Regions from separate parts of the Inquilinus sp. CAU 1745 genome, predicted to be linked through region 1. Evidence: predicted binding sites of a transcription regulator. Region 1 holds the regulator's gene; each other region holds the start of a gene.
The links. Region 1 encodes LexA, which represses DNA repair genes until DNA is damaged. Its sites were predicted from a motif close to ATGTTCTANTTTGGTTC; they were not measured.

Region 2: the regulator LexA is predicted to act here: its motif matches at 1,950-1,966, upstream of AAFN89_RS13235 (adenosylcobalamin-dependent ribonucleoside-diphosphate reductase).
Region 3: the regulator LexA is predicted to act here: its motif matches at 2,542-2,558, upstream of AAFN89_RS12775 (PA0069 family radical SAM protein).

What each region holds. Positions count from the first base shown of each region.
Region 1 covers NZ_JBDOQU010000001.1:172,318-177,510, reverse strand. The annotation lists gene trpD (anthranilate phosphoribosyltransferase) at 1-103, shown strand, start outside; gene trpC (indole-3-glycerol phosphate synthase TrpC) at 100-912, shown strand; gene moaC (cyclic pyranopterin monophosphate synthase MoaC) at 909-1,388, shown strand; gene glp (gephyrin-like molybdotransferase Glp) at 1,385-2,581, shown strand; gene lexA (transcriptional repressor LexA) at 2,706-3,440, shown strand; gene AAFN89_RS00850 (ComEC/Rec2 family competence protein) at 3,461-5,193, opposite strand, start outside.
Region 2 covers NZ_JBDOQU010000010.1:91,251-96,443, reverse strand. The annotation lists gene AAFN89_RS13250 (DUF3426 domain-containing protein) at 1-336, shown strand, start outside; gene AAFN89_RS13245 (response regulator) at 361-744, shown strand; gene AAFN89_RS13240 (threonine dehydratase) at 889-1,863, opposite strand; gene AAFN89_RS13235 (adenosylcobalamin-dependent ribonucleoside-diphosphate reductase) at 2,035-4,314, shown strand; gene AAFN89_RS13230 (hypothetical protein) at 4,305-4,652, shown strand; gene AAFN89_RS13225 (gamma-glutamylcyclotransferase) at 4,657-5,193, opposite strand, start outside.
Region 3 covers NZ_JBDOQU010000010.1:132-5,324, forward strand. The annotation lists gene AAFN89_RS12770 (PAS domain-containing sensor histidine kinase) at 64-1,266, opposite strand; gene AAFN89_RS12775 (PA0069 family radical SAM protein) at 1,415-2,518, opposite strand; gene AAFN89_RS12780 (methyltransferase domain-containing protein) at 2,695-3,282, shown strand; gene moaB (molybdenum cofactor biosynthesis protein B) at 3,295-3,840, opposite strand; gene AAFN89_RS12790 (DUF2946 family protein) at 3,967-4,377, shown strand; gene AAFN89_RS12795 (copper chaperone PCu(A)C) at 4,428-4,907, shown strand; gene AAFN89_RS12800 (fasciclin domain-containing protein) at 5,012-5,193, opposite strand, start outside.

The sequences.
Region 1 (5,193 bases):
CCTCGCCGCCCAACAACTCGACAGCGGCGCGGCCAAGGCCGTGCTGGAGAAGCTGGTGGCGATCACCAACGCCCCGCCGCCGAAGGAAGAAGACGAAGCATGAGCGACGTGCTGGAACGCATCTGCGCCGACAAGCGGAGCCATATCGCCGCCAGCAAGGCGAGAACGCCCGCCGGGGAGATGGCGGCCAGGGCGCGCGACGCCTCCCCGCCGCGCGGATTCGTCCGCGCGCTGCGGGCGGCGCGGGCGGAGGGGCGCTACGGGCTGATCGCGGAGATCAAGAAGGCCTCCCCCTCCAAGGGGCTGATCCGGGCGGATTTCGACCCCCCTGCCCTGGCCCGCGCCTATCGCGAGGGCGGCGCGACCTGCCTGTCGGTGCTGACCGACAGGCCCTATTTCCAGGGCGAGGATTCCTACCTGACGGCGGCGCGGGAGGCGGTCGACCTGCCGGTCCTGCGCAAGGATTTCATGCTGGATTCCTATCAGGTGACGGAGGCCCGCACCCTGGGGGCGGATTGCATCCTGCTGATCATGGCGGCGCTGGAGGACGGGCAGGCGGCGGAACTGGAGGATGCGGCGCTGGGCCTGGGCATGGACGTGCTGGTGGAGGTCCACGACCGGGCGGAGCTGGGCCGGGCGCTGGCGCTGAAATCGCCGCTGATCGGCATCAACAACCGCAATCTGAAGACGCTGGAGGTCGATATCGCGACGACCGAGATCCTGGCGCGGGAGGTCCCGCAGGACCGGCTGACGGTGGGGGAAAGCGGGCTCTACAGCCCCGCCGACCTGTCGCGGATGGAGGCGGCGGGCGTCACCACCTTCCTGATCGGCGAGAGCCTGATGCGCCAGGCGGATGTCGCACAGGCGACGCGCGCCCTTCTGGCGCGGCCGGAAGCGGCGCTGCGGGCATGAGCGGCTTCACCCATTTCGACGCCGAGGGCGCGGCGCGTATGGTCGACGTGTCGGAGAAGGCGCGGAGCCAGCGGATAGCGGTGGCGGAATGCCTTGTCGTCATGCTGCCGGAGACGCTGGCGATGATCCGCGCCGGCGCGGCGAAGAAGGGCGACGTGCTGGGCGTGGCGCGGCTGGCCGGAATCATGGCCGCCAAACGGACCTCCGACCTGATCCCGCTCTGTCATCCGCTGCCGATCGATTCCGTGGCTGTCAACCTGGCCTGCGAGGATGAGGCGAGCGCCGTGCGGGTGACGGCGACGGTGAAGATCGCCGGCCGCACCGGAGTCGAGATGGAGGCGCTGACCGCCGCCAGCGTCGCCGGACTGACCGTCTACGACATGTGCAAATCGGTCGACCGGGGGATGAGCATGACCGGCATCCGCCTGCTCCACAAATCCGGCGGCAAGTCCGGAACCTACGACGCGCCGGCATGATCGCGTTCGAGGAGGCGCTGAAACGGATACTGGCGGAGGCGGCCCCGCTGCCGGCGGAGACGGTCGGCGTGGCCGAAGCGTTCGGCCGGGTGCTGGCGGAAGATCTGGCGGCGCGGGTGTCCCATCCGCCCGTCGCGGTTTCCGCCATGGACGGTTACGCCGTGAGAGCGGCCGACATCGCTGCCGTGCCCGTCACCCTGCGCCAGACGAGCGCGGTGGCGGCCGGCGACGCGCCGGGCCGGCCGGTCGGGGCCGGGGAATGCGCGCGCATCTTCACCGGCGCTCCCCTGCCCCCGGGCGCCGATACGATCGTGATCCAGGAGAACGCGGAAGCCAAAGGCGAGTCGGTCACGGTGCTGCACAAGGCGGCTAAGGGCCGCTATGTCCGGCCGGCCGGGCTGGATTTCGCGGCAGGCGACGTGCTGTTGCAGGCCGGACGGCGGCTGACGGCCCGCGACATCGGCCTGGTCGCCGCGATGAACATCCCCTGGATGCGGGTCCGGCGTCGCCCCCGGGTCGCGGTGCTGGCGACGGGGAACGAGATCGCCATGCCCGGCGAGGATCTGTCCGGCGCGCGGATCGTGGGGTCGAATTCCCTCGCGCTCCGGGCGCTGGTCGAATCCTGCGGCGGGGAAGCGGTCGATCTGGGCATCGCGCCGGACGACCGCGATACGCTGGGCGCCATGGCGGACGGGGCCAGGGGCTGCGACCTGCTGCTGACGACCGGCGGGGCTTCGGTGGGCGACCATGACCTTGTCCGCTCCACCCTGGGCGCAAAGGGCCTGGACCTGGCCTTCTGGAAGATCGCCATGCGGCCGGGCAAGCCGCTGATGTTCGGGCGGCTGGGCGAGATTCCGCTGATCGGCCTGCCCGGCAACCCGGTCTCCACGCTGATCTGCGGACTGCTGTTCGTCGGGCCGTTCCTCCGGGCGCTCACGGGCCTACCGCCGGGGCCAGCGACGGAGGCCGCGCGGCTGGGCGCGGACCTGCCCGCGAACGACGAGCGGCGGGACCATCTCAGGGCGTCGCTGGCCGGCGGCGTGGCGACGCCCTTCTCCCGGCAGGACAGTTCCATGATGGCCCGGCTGGCCGAGGCGGATTGCCTGATCGTCCGCCCCGTCCACGCGCCGCCGGCCCGCGCCGGCGACGAGGTGGAGATCATCAGCTTCGGGACGGGCGAGGCCGGCCTCTAAACCAGACTTGGTAAACGAGAACTAAATAAGAACAAATCCTTGCGTTTAGGTTTTGTTCCGATGTAGCCTCATCACGTTGAAGGAGTCGTTCGGATCGATTGCTCCCGATGAAGGCGAGGCGACAGTGCTGACCAGAAAACAGCGTGAACTTCTTTTGTTCGTTCACAGCCGATTGAGCGAAAGCGGCATTTCTCCGTCTTTCGACGAGATGAAGGACGCGCTGGAGCTCAAGTCGAAATCGGGAATCCACCGGCTGATCACCGGGCTGGAGGAACGTGGGTTCATCCGCCGCCTGCCCCACCGAGCCCGCGCGCTGGAGGTGCTGAGGCTGCCGGAGGGGATGGGCGCGTCCGCACCCGCCCCGACCCCCGCCCCTGAGCCGGAAATCCAGCCGCCCTTCCGGCCGCAGGTCATCCAGGGGAATTTCTCCCACGCCCTGCCCGGCCGCACGATCGAAGCCCAGCCGTCGGGGGAGACGATCCAGCTTCCGCTCTACGGCAAGATCGCGGCTGGCACGCCGATCGAGGCCTTGCGCGACCATTCCAACATGGCGGAGGTTCCGGCCGCCCTTCTGGGCAAGGGCGATCATTACGCGCTGGAGGTCGAGGGCGATTCGATGGTCGAGGCCGGCATCCTGGACGGCGACACCATCCTGATCCGCCGCTGCGACACCGCCGACAACGGCACGATCGTCGTGGCGCTGGTCGACAATATGGAAGCAACGCTCAAACGCCTGCGCCGGAAGGGCAACACCATCGCGCTGGAACCCGCCAACGCCGCCTATGAGACGCGCATCTTCGGGTCGGACCGGGTGCAGGTGCAGGGCCGCCTCGTCGGGTTGATCCGCCGCTATCACTGACCCCGGGTCACTTACCGCTGTCACCTGCCGCGGCGAAGCGCCCAGGGCCTGTCCCCTACCCAATCAGCCGCCGATTCGATCTCTACCCGGCCATCGGGGCGGATGGTGACGGCATGGGGGCCGGTCCGCCAGACATCGAACCGGCCGACCGTATGGGCGGCCGGGCAGAAGCGGGGGATCGGCGTCGCGGCGACGATGATATCGACCCTGCCGCAATCCTCCATCAGGGCTTCCGGGCCGAAGGCTATCGCCACGGGCGGACCTTCGGCCGGGCGATAGTGGCAGCCGCGCGGATCGCAGGACAGCGAGGCGTCGGCGTTCGCGCCGGTTTCCGGCCATGTCGCGGCTGCCTCCTGACCGTTCCGGCGCAACCACATGCTTCTGGTGAAGGAATCGGCGCGACCGGAGGAGAGGGTCAGCGCGCCGCCATGGTCCCGCACCGCGATCAGGCGCGCATCGTCGTTGATCAGGATGTCCGGCTGGTCGGCCGGCAACAGGATCGTCATCAATCCCGCGAGGAAAAGCGCCGCGCCCCAGAGCCGCCAGCGGCCGCGCCAGAGGCATAGCCACAGCCCGCCGAAGACGATCAGCAACAGGCCGGCGAGCGGCATGACCGGCGCGGTGAAGGCCGATCCGGGCCATGAGGCGATCAGCTTCGCGACGTGCAGCATCGCGTCGATGCCCCATCCCATGGGAATCAGGGCCAGCGCCTCCAGCCCGAACGGCATCAGCAGATAGGCGATGAGGATCAGCGGCATGATCCAGATGGAGGTCAGCGGCACGACGATCAGGTTGGCGACCAGCCCGTAGGTCGAGAACCGCTGGAAATGGAATATCCCGAAGGGCGAGGTCGCGAGCGTCGCCACCAGCGTCGTCAGCGCCACGCTGCCCAGATAGAGCAGCACTACCCGGTGCCGGCCGCCATTGCGGCGGAAGGCAGCGATGCGCTCCGACGACGATTCATAGCAGGCGATCAGCGCGACCACGGCCCCGAACGACATCTGGAAACTGGCGCCCATCATGCTGTCGGGCGCCCAGAGCAGGACCGCCATGGCGGCCCAGGCGATCAGCCTCATGGAGAAGGGGTTGCGGTCGACCATGATCGCCAGCATCACGATCGCCGTCATCAGGAAGGCGCGCTGGGTCGGCACCGGCGCGCCGACAAGGATGGTGTAGGCGAGCGCCCCCAGAAGCGCGGCGAAGGCCGCCCATTTCTTGATCGGCCGGCGCAGCGCCAGCGGTTCGACCGCCGCGAGGCCGCCCCGCACCGCCCCGAACACCAGCGCCGTTATCAGGCTGACGTGCAGGCCGGAGATGCTGAGCAAATGGGCGAGCCCGCTGTCCCGCATCGCCTGGTTCGTCTCATCGCTGATGGCCCCGCGCTCACCGTTCATCAGCGCGATGGCGATGGCGGCTGTCTCCCCCTCCAGGATCGCGGCCACACGATCGCCGATCCGCTGGCGGAATGCCTCGACGGGAAGCGCGGGCGGATCGTTGCCCCCGTCCAGTATCTCCACATGGCTGACGCCATAGCCGATGCCGCCGATCCCTTCGAAGAAGGCATGGCGGCGGAAATCGTATGCGCCCGGCGAAGCCGGGCCGCTGGGACCGGACAGGACGGCCAGCACGCCGATCCTGTCGCCGATCGAGGGCACGGTTTCAGCCGACCGGAGACGGATGCGCACGAGGCGCGGCGTTTCCTCCGGCGGCAGGTCCTCGATCGCAAGGTCGCCGAGCACGACCCGCACGCCGT
Region 2 (5,193 bases), on a different contig from region 1:
CAGGGGCTGGGGATAGAGGTTCCGGTCGATCTCGCCACTCTCGACGGCGTCGGGCCGGGACTGACGCTGGTCGACCTGACCACCGAGCGGACCGATGGGGCGGGCGGCTCCGTCCTCTGGGTGCGCGGCAGCGTGCGCAACGATTCCGGCGCGCCGCGCACGGTCCCTGACCTGGCGGTCACGCTGACCGGCGCGGACGGCGCAGAGGCCGGCCGATGGACCTTCGCGGTCGACCCGGCCGATCTCGCCCCGGACGCCGCCGCACCGTTCGAGACCAGCTTCCGCAATGTCGGCGACGATGTCGTCGCGCTGGAGATCGCGCCCGCCGCCGAATAGGGCGGCCGGCCGGCGGCGACCGTCATGACCGATTCCCCCTTCCGCCCTCGCATCCTCATCGCCGACGACGAGGAGGCGGTGAGGGAGTTCGTCCGCCGGGCGATGGAGCATGGCGGCTACCATGCCGACGTGGCGGCGGACGGGCTCCAGGCGCTGGAGACTCTCCACCGGGGAGAGAAATACGACCTTCTCATTACCGACATCGTGATGCCCGGCCTGGACGGCATAGAGCTGGCGCTGAAGGCGGCGAAGGACTTCCCCGACCTCACCATCCTCATGATGACCGGCTACGCCGCGGAGAAGCAGCGCGCCTACGGGCTGGAAAGCCTGATCCACAAGGTCCTCTCCAAGCCCTTCTCCCTGAAGCAGATCACCGAAGCCGTACGGGAAGCGCTGCGCCGGGGTTGAGCAAAGCCGTCATGCTGGACTTGATCCAGCATCCATACGGTCTCGACGGGAGCCAGGTCCGCACCCGCTCCTTCGCCGCCGGTGAAGCGGCGGCGGCCCATGGATTCCGGCTCGGGGGCCGGAATGACCACAAGGGGAAAATTCTCACACCTTCGGCGTGCGGCCCTCCAAAATCTCCGTGAAGACCGAAGCGTCGATGTTGCCGCCGCTGAGGATGACGGCCGCCCTGCGGCCCGCATAGCGTTCCCGTTCGCGAATCAGCCCGGCCAGCGCCGCCGCGCCGGCCCCTTCGGCCAGATTGTGCGTGTCGGCATAATAGACGCGGACCGCCCCGGCGATCTCATCCTCCGTCAGGCGCAGGATGCGGGCCGCCCCGCGCCTGATGATCGCCAGCGCGTCGGGATGCGGGTCCCGGCAGGCCATACCGTCGGCGAAGGTCCGGGCGCTGTCGGTCGATGTCGGGCGGCCGGCTTCGAAGGAGAGCGCATAGGCCGGCGCCTCATCCGCCACCACCCCGACGATTTCCGTATCCAGGCCCAGCAGGTCCCGCGCGGCGATCATGCCGCAGATTCCGGACCCCATCCCGATCGGCACATAGGCGACCGCGAGGTCGGGAACGGCGGTGAACAACTCATGCGCATAGGTCGCCACACCCTTCACCAGATCGATATGGAAGGAGGGAACGAAGTGGAAATCCCGCTCCTCCGCGATCCGCCCGGCGGTGACGCGGCTTTCGTCGAAATCCTTGCCGGAGACGACAAGCTCCGCGCCCAGCCCTTCCATGGCCGCGTTCTTCTCCGTCGAGTTGCTCTCCGGCACGACGATCACGGCGGGGATGCCGAATCGGGCGGCGGCAAGGGCGATCGACTGGCCGTGATTGCCGCGCGTGGCGGAGACCACGCCCTTTGGCAGCGCGCCCGCCCGCCGCAGGCCATCCAGATAGACCAGCCCGCCGCGCAGCTTGAATGCGCCGATCGGCGTGTGGTTCTCATGCTTGACCCAGACCTTTGCCCCAGTCCGTTTGGACAGGAGCGGCCATTCATAAGCCGGCGTCTCCGGCACGACCGGCCTGACGAGGGCGGCGGCTGCTTTGAGGTCGTCGAGTGAGAACAAGGTCATCGGTATCCGGCCTTCCTGTTTTCCTTAGCCACAGCCTATGCGACCCGGTGGCGCGCGTTCCACCCTGGAAACCTCGCATCGGCTCGGAACGAAAAGAGAACAATTGATTCGGCGCCTCTGGAACCCTACTCTCATGGGTCCGGTTCAATATCGGATGGAGCGGCGGTCTCTATGACGGTGATGAGCGACATCTCCCGGCGCATCTGGGACATGAAGTACCGGTTCAAAGGGCCTGACGGCGCGCCCGGCGACCCGGAGATCCCGGATAGCTGGCGTCGCGTCGCCGATGCCTTGGCCGCCGTCGAGGCCGATTCCGGCCATTGGGCCGGACGGTTCTACGGCGTGCTGGAGACGCTGGAATTCCTGCCGGCCGGCCGCATCCTGGCCGGGGCGGGCACCGGCCGCGACGTCACGCTCTTCAACTGCTTCGTCATGGGCCGTGTGCCCGACAGCATGGCCGGCATCTTCGAGCATCTGAGGGAGGCGGCGCTGACGCTCCAGCAGGGCGGCGGCATCGGCTACGATTTCTCGACCCTCCGGCCCAGGGGCGCGCCAGTGAAGGGCGTCGGCGCGGACGCGTCGGGTCCGCTCTCCTTCATGGATGTCTGGGATTCGATGTGCCGGACGATCATGAGCGCGGGGTCCAGGCGCGGGGCCATGATGGCGACGCTCCGCTGCGACCATCCGGATATCGAGGCGTTCGTGGAGGCCAAGCAGGAGCCGGGGCGGCTGCGCATGTTCAACCTGTCCGTCCTGGTGACCGACGCCTTCATGCAGGCGATCGAATCCGATTCGCCCTGGGACCTCCTGTTCGACGGCACCGTCTACCGCACCGTCCGCGCCCGCGATCTCTGGGACCGCATCATGCGGGCGACCTATGATTATGCGGAGCCGGGGGTGATCTTCATCGACCGGGTGAATGCGCAGAACAATCTCTCCTACGCCGAGACGATCCATGCCACCAACCCGTGCGGGGAGCAGCCGCTGCCGCCCTACGGGGCCTGCCTGCTCGGCTCCGTCAATCTCGCCCGGCTGGTGCGGAACCCCTTCACGCCGGATGCTTTCCTGGATCTGGACCGGCTGGCGGAGATCGTGCCGGTCGCCGTCCGGATGATGGACAATGTCGTCGACATCTCCCGCTTCCCCCTGCCCGCCCAGGCGGAGGAGGCGCGGGCGAAGCGGCGGATCGGCCTCGGCGTAACCGGGCTGGCCGACGCCTTCCTGATGTGCGGAATCCGCTATGGCGACGCCCGGTCGGCCGCGCTGACGGAGGAATGGCTGGGCGCGGTCCGCCGCCACGCCTATCGCGCCTCGGCCGAGCTGGCGGCGGAGAAGGGGCCGTTCCCGCTCTACGATCCCGAGCGGTATGGCGATGCGCCGATGATCCGGTCGCTGGAGCCGGACATCCGCGACCTGATCGGCCGGCACGGCATCCGCAACGCGCTGGTGACCTCCATCGCGCCGACCGGCACCATCTCGCTTTTCGCCAACAACGTCTCCTCGGGCATCGAGCCGGTCTTCGCCTACGCCTACACCCGCGCGATCCTCCAGCCCGACGGCGCGCGGACGACGGAGACGGTGACCGACTACGCCGTCCAGGCCTGGCGCAACCTGTACGGCCCGGACGCGCCGCTGCCCGACCATTTCGTCGATGTGGCATCCCTGACGCCGGACGACCATCTGGCGATCCAGGCGGCCGCCCAGCGCCATATCGACAGTTCGATCTCCAAGACGATCAATTGCCCGGAAGATTTGCCGTTCGAGGCGTTCAAGGAGGTGTACGCCAAGGCGTACGCGCTGGGCTGCAAGGGCTGTACGACCTTCCGGCCGAATCCGGTCACCGGCGCGGTGCTCCAGGCCGGACCGCCGCCGGCGGAAGCCAGCAGGGCCGGACTGGACGGCGATGGGGATTCGGTGCCGCTGACCGCTGACGGCGGGCCGATGGACAGGCCAGACGCCCTGCCGGGCCGAACCTACAAGCTGCGCTGGCCGGACAGCGACCACGCCATCTACATCACCGTCAACGACACCTGGGCGGACGGCCGCCGACGGCCGTTCGAGGTCTTCATCAACTCCAAGAACATGGAGCATTACGCCTGGACGGTCGCGCTCACCCGCATGATCTCCGCCGTCTTCCGGCGCGGCGGCGACGTGGCCTTCGTGGTCGATGAGTTGAAGGCCGTGTTCGATCCGCGTGGCGGCCAGTGGATGGGCGGGCGCTACGTGCCCTCCCTGCTGGCGGCGATCGGCGAGGTGATCGAGCGCCACATGGTCGCCATCGGCTTCCTCGACCGTCCGGCCGTGCTGGCCCGAACCTCTTCGCCGGAGGCCGATGCGATGCCGAGCGTCGGGCTCACCGCCCGCTCCTGCCCGCGCTGCGGCCGGCCGGGCCTGATCCGCAGCGAAGGCTGCGACCTCTGCCCCGAATGCGGATATTCCAAATGCGGATGAAGATCGACGAGCTGACCAGCGCGGCCGACGCCGCCGAAGCCCGGCCGGACGCCGCCTCCCTCCGCCGGGCAGCGGCGGCGGCGGTCGCGCTTGCCGACGAGGCCGCCCGCAATCCCGACCTCGACCATGACCAGCGCGCCGAGGCCAGCCGGGTCGCGCGGAGCGACTATATGGCGATCGCCCGAACCGTCGCGTCCGGCGGCGGCTTCCGGCTGGAGATTCCGGGCGATGACCCCGCAGGGCCGGTGGAGATCGTCATGGAAGATGGCGGCCGGTTCGATGCGCGCGGCTTCGTCCGCAGGCTGGTGTCGGACTGGCGGCGCGTGTTCGGTGGCTGAGGGCTCACCCGCCCGCCGTCGCCGCGCGCACCCGTTTCGCCAGTTGGACGAGCGCGCGATCATGCACGCCCATCTCCTCCAGATGCTCGACGGTGTTGAAAAGATAGTCGGGGTTCGGGCCGTTCTGTCCGACCCCTCCGCCGATCACCGCCGCGGTATGGTCCAGATCCAGCCGTCCGCAATATTGGCAGTGCTTGCGGTCGACCACGAAGCAGCAGGCGGGCAGCCGTTCGATGCCGCCTTTCCCGTCCGGCAGCTCTATCCGCAAGAGGCTTGGCCGATAGACGCCGGTGACCATCTCGCGGTCCCAGAGATAGGCCAGCGTCCGGTCCATCCCCTCCGGCCTCGCCTTGAAGGCGAAGCCCCGGCAGGAGCCGCCCCGGTCGAGCCCGAGAACGAGGCCCGGCCGGTCCGGCGTCCCGCGATAGCGGTGGGAATAGACGCAGAACCGGCGATGATATCCGCGCAGCAGCGCCGGCCGACGCTCCATGAACTCGAAGCCCGGATTCCACATCAGGGAGCCATAGGCGAAAACCCAGAG
Region 3 (5,193 bases), on a different contig from region 1:
ACCCTCTCCCCTCGTGGGAGAGGGAGGGACCCGACCGCGAAGCGGATGGGAGGGTGAGGGGCTTCAGCCCGGTCCCGGCGGCGGGGTGGAGCGGTCGGGGGGGAGGTTGACGCGGATTTCGGTGCCGGCGCCGGGGGTGCTGGCGATGTCGAGCGTGCCGCCGTGAAGTTCCACCAGCTTCGCCGTCAGCGGGAGGCCGAGGCCGGTGCCCTCATAGTAGCGGTCGAGGCCGGCATGGATCTGCACGAACGGCTCCAGCGCGCGGGGGATGTCATCCGGGGCCATGCCGATGCCGGTGTCGCTGACGATGATCGTCACGCCGCCATCCGGCCTGTCGACGGCATGGATCCGGACGGCGCCGCCCTCGCCGGTGAACTTGACGGCGTTCGACAGCAGGTTCAGCAGGATCTGCCGCATCTTTCGTTCGTCGGCGCGGATCTGGGGGACGCGGGGGGCGATGTCCTTGACGATCCTGATGCGCTTGCGCTCCGCCCGGTCGTGGATCATGCGGATCGCGGAATTGACGATGCCGCCCATGTCGCACAGCGTTTCCCGCAGCTCCGCCTTGCCGGCCTCGGCCTTGGAGACGTCCAGCACGTCCTCGATCAGCTTCAGCAGGTGGGAGGCGCTGTTGTGGATGTCCCTGATATATTCGCGATAGCGCTCCACGCCGATCGGCCCGAAGGATTCGGCGACGATGATCTCCGCGAAGCCGATGATGGCGTTGAGCGGCGTGCGCAGCTCGTGGCTCATATTGGCCAGGAACTCCGACTTCGACCGGTTGGCCAGGATTGCCGCCTCGGTCGCCTCGGTCAATTGCCGCTCCTGCGCTTTCTCCCGGCTGATGTCGATGATGTAGCCGTCATTGAACCGCTCGCCGGTCGGCGAGGTGACCGTATAGGCCCGCTCCCGCGCCCAGACGAGCTGGCCGGAGATCGGGTGGATGAAGCGGAATTCGATCAGGAAGCCTTCGCCGGTCTCCTTCCGGCGGCTCTCCAGCTCCATGTAGCGGTCGTAATCCTCCGGATGGATGGCGCCGTACCACCAATCCAGGTTCGCCTTGCCGTCGGGCGCGAGCGTGCCGGCGATCTTCTGCGCGTCGGCCCCGAACAGATGGACGTCGCCGTCCGGCGCGCCGCGATAGAAGATGATGGAGCGCAGGTTCTCGATCAGCGACCGGTAAAGCTGCTCGCTCGCCTGAAGCGCGACCGTCCGTTCCTCTTGTTCGGCGGCCAGCGCCTCCAACTCCGCGACACGCGCGCGCAACCGGTCAAGTTCTTCCTGAATGGTCGGGGCGTTTGGATCGGCTAGCTGCGACAAGTCATATCCGCCTGGCGGGTGGGCGATGGCGTTGCTTATCAAAGGATAATCCGCCCGAAACAGTTTACCAAAATTAAAGGCGAAGGCTTCGAGACTAGAACAGATCCAACTGATCTCCGTTCCTTGCCGGGGCGGAGAAGAATTCCGCCGTCATGTCCCATCGGCGGCGGTTCAGCCCCAGCCTCCGGCAGGCGAGCCTGAAGCGGGAGGCCAGCAGCTCGGCATACTGGCCCTCACCCTTCATCCGGACGCCGAAGGCCGGGTCGTAGAGCCTGCCGCCCCGGCTCTGCCGCATCAGGCTCAGCACATGGTCGGCGCGGTCCGGCCGGTGGGCGCGCAGCCACTCCTCGAACAGATCCTTTATCTCCAGCGGCAGGCGCAGAAGGATGTAGTTCGCCTGGATCGCGCCGGCCGCGGCCGCGGTCTCCAGGATAGCCTCCAACTCATGGTCGTTGAGGCCGGGGATCATCGGGGAGGCCAGCACCGCCGTCGGCACGCCCGCCTCGGTCAGCGCGCGCACGGCGGCGAAGCGGCGGGAGGGTGTGGCGGCGCGCGGCTCCATCGTCCGGGCGAGCTCCCGGTCCTTCGTGGTGATCGACACGCAGACCTTCGCCAGCCCCTTCTCCGCCATCGGGGCCAAGAGGTCGATGTCGCGGGTCACCAGGTTGGATTTGGTGATGATGCCGACGGGATGGTTGAAGGCGCTCAAGACCTCCAGGATCGAGCGCGTGACCCTCAGCCGCCGTTCGATCGGCTGGTAGGGATCGGTGTTCGCGCCCAGCGCCAGGGTCGAGGGCCGGTAGCGCTTCGACCGCAGCTCCTTCTCCAGAAGCGCCGCGGCGTCCGGCTTGAAGAACAGCCGCGTCTCGAAATCCAGCCCCGGCGACAGGCCCAGATAGGCGTGGGTCGGCCGGGCGAAGCAGTAGACGCAGCCATGCTCGCACCCCCGATAGGGGTTGATCGACCGCTCGAACGGCACGTCGGGGGAGTCGTTCCTGTTGAGGATCGAGCTGGCCTTGTCGACGCCCACGACCGTCCGCAGGGGCGGCAGATCCTCATCCTCCCGGTCCCAGCCATCGTCGGCCGTTTCGGTCGAATTGCGTTCGAACCGGCCGGTCCGGTTGGTGACCGCGCCGCGCCCCTTGAGTGGCCCACCCCCGGCGGCGAAGGGCGGTAGGCAGGAGGAGGATGAAGCCATGCCCCATGCTAGCGCCGACATGAGAACAAATAAAGAACATAAGATGCGGGCGAAGGATGGCGATTGCGCGCGACCGGAGCGGCTGAAGCAAAAACATCTCTCGAAACCGGGGCGAAACTTCTCTATCTCTCCGGCACCGAGCCGCCCCCGGGCGCAAGAAGAGGATCGGTCCCCGTATGACAGCAAACCACTGGCTGTTCTTTCGACGCTGGATCAGGAACCCGCTGAAGATCGGCGCGGTGATGCCCAGCGGCCGGAGCCTGTCCGGCGCGATGGCGCGGGCCGTCGATCCGGACGGGGACGGGCTGGTGGTGGAACTGGGCGGCGGCACCGGGTCGATCACGACGGCGCTTCTGGAGCGCATCCCGGAGGACCGGCTGATCGTGGTGGAGCGTGACCCGACCTTCCACGCCCTCTTGACCGAACGCTTCCCCGGGATCCGGGTATTGAAGGGAGAGGCGACGGCGCTGACCGGGCTGATGACCGAACACGGGCTTACCGGGAACGGCGGCGTGGCGGCCGTGGTGTCCGGCCTGCCGCTCCTGTCCATGACCCGGTCCCAGCAGGAGGCGATCCTTAAGGAAAGCTTCGCCCTGCTGCGCCCCGACGGGGCCTACATCCAGTTCACCTACGGCCCCAAGGTGCCGGTGCCCGACCGGCTGCGGAAATCGCTGGGCCTCAAGGCCACCAATCTGGGCCACACCACCAACAACGTGCCGCCGGCGACGGTGTGGAAACTGGAGCGCGCCACGCCTAAGGGCTAGGCGGCGTTCACTCTAGCCCCGTCCCGGAAGATGCTCCTTCAGCCGGGGCAGCAGCTCCACGAAGTTGCAGGGGCGGTGGCGGTAGTCGAGCTGGTATTTGAGGATGCCGTCCCAGCCGTCGCGGCAGGCGCCGGGCGATCCGGGCAGGGCGAACAGGTAGGTGCCGCCGGCGACGCCGGCCGTCGCCCGGCTCTGCAGCGATGAGGTGCCGATCTTCTCGTAGCTCAACATCCGGAACAGTTCCCCGAACCCAGCGATCTCCTTCTCGTAGATCGCGGCGAAGGCTTCCGGCGTCACGTCGCGGCCGGTGACGCCGGTGCCGCCGGTGGAGATCACCACCTCCACCGCCGAATCCTCGATCCAGGCGCGAAGCTGTCTCTCGATCGACTGCTGGTCGTCACGCACGATGGCGCGGCCCGCCAGTTTGTGGCCGGCGGACTCCAGTCTTTCGACCAGCGTGTCGCCGGACGTATCGGTCTCCGCCGTGCGGCTGTCGGAGACGGTCATGATCGCGATGTTCACGGGAACGAAGGGGCGGGATTCGTCGATGCGGGCCATGGGCAGGTCCTGGTCTGGCTGCGGCGGACTGTCGGCAGCTTAACGCCGCGCCGGCCGGGCCGCCATTGTCGCAGGCCCGGCCGGCATCGTTGACGGCGACGCCCCGGCATGGAAGAAGCGGCGGCAATGAAGCATTCGCGCGCGTGTCATAACCGGTTCGCCGGCTGGCTGGCCCTGATCGGCCTCCTGTTCCAGGCGCTGACGCCCCTGGCGCAGGCGGCCCCGGTCGCGGGTCCGCGCGACTTCACGGTGGTCGACCCGGCGACGGGGATCGCCCTGCCGCTCGTCCTCTGCACCGCGCTCGGCGGGATCGAGAATCCGGACGATGGCGCTCCGGCGGGGCGGGATGCGGCGCACGACCATGTCTGCGTCCTCTGCTCGCTTCATGCCGCTCCGGCCGCTTTGTCGCCCGTCGGACCGGCTCTCCCGCAGCCTCTCGTCGCGGAGGCCGCCAACCTCCGCCCGGCCGACGCGCCACGACCCGCGCCGGCAATCCTGTTCGGCTGGCGGCCCCGCGGGCCTCCCTTCCTCGCCTGATCCAGACCAGTCCTTTTCCAGATCAGGTTTCATTCGAGGAAGCATCGACCATGAATATCCGCAGCATCGCCGCCGCCCTTGCCATCGCGGCCGCCTTCGCTATTCCCGCATTCGCTCATGAATATGAGGCGGGCAGTCTCCATATCGGCCATCCCTGGGCCCGCGCCACGGCGGAAGGCATGCCGACCGGCGCTGCGTTCTTCAGCGTCCGCAACGATGGCGAGACGGCGGACCGCCTGCTAGGCGCGTCGACCGACCGCGCCGAGACCGTCGAGATCCATCGCGGCGTGATGGAGGACGGGATCGCCCGGATGCGGCCGGTGGAGGCCGTCGACCTGCCGGCGGGGGAGGAAATCGTCTTCGCCCCCGGCGGCTATCATCTGATGCTGATCGGACTGGACGGCGCTCTGGTCGAAGGGACCCGCTTCCCGCTGACGCTGGAATTCGAGCATGCGGGCGAGGTGGTCGTGGAGATCGCCGTCGACGCCCCCGGCGCCGGCGCGACGGCCGAAGAGCAGCACGTGCACTAATACCCGAACCACCCACACCCCCAACCCCCCTCTCCCGCAAGCAGGAGAGGGGGCTTAACGACTCCCTCCCCTGCGAAGCGGGGGAGGGCCGGGGTGGGGGTCGTTCAGGCCGACGGCAGCAGGACGTCGGTCACGACGTGGATGACGCCGTTGGACTGGTATACGTCGTAGACGCTGATCTGCGCCGCGCCGCCCGACGAATCATGGATGACGACGTTGTGCGGCCCGTTCATCATCGCGGTCAGCGTGCCGCCGCTGGCCGTGGTCAGGGTGGCGGTCCCGCCGC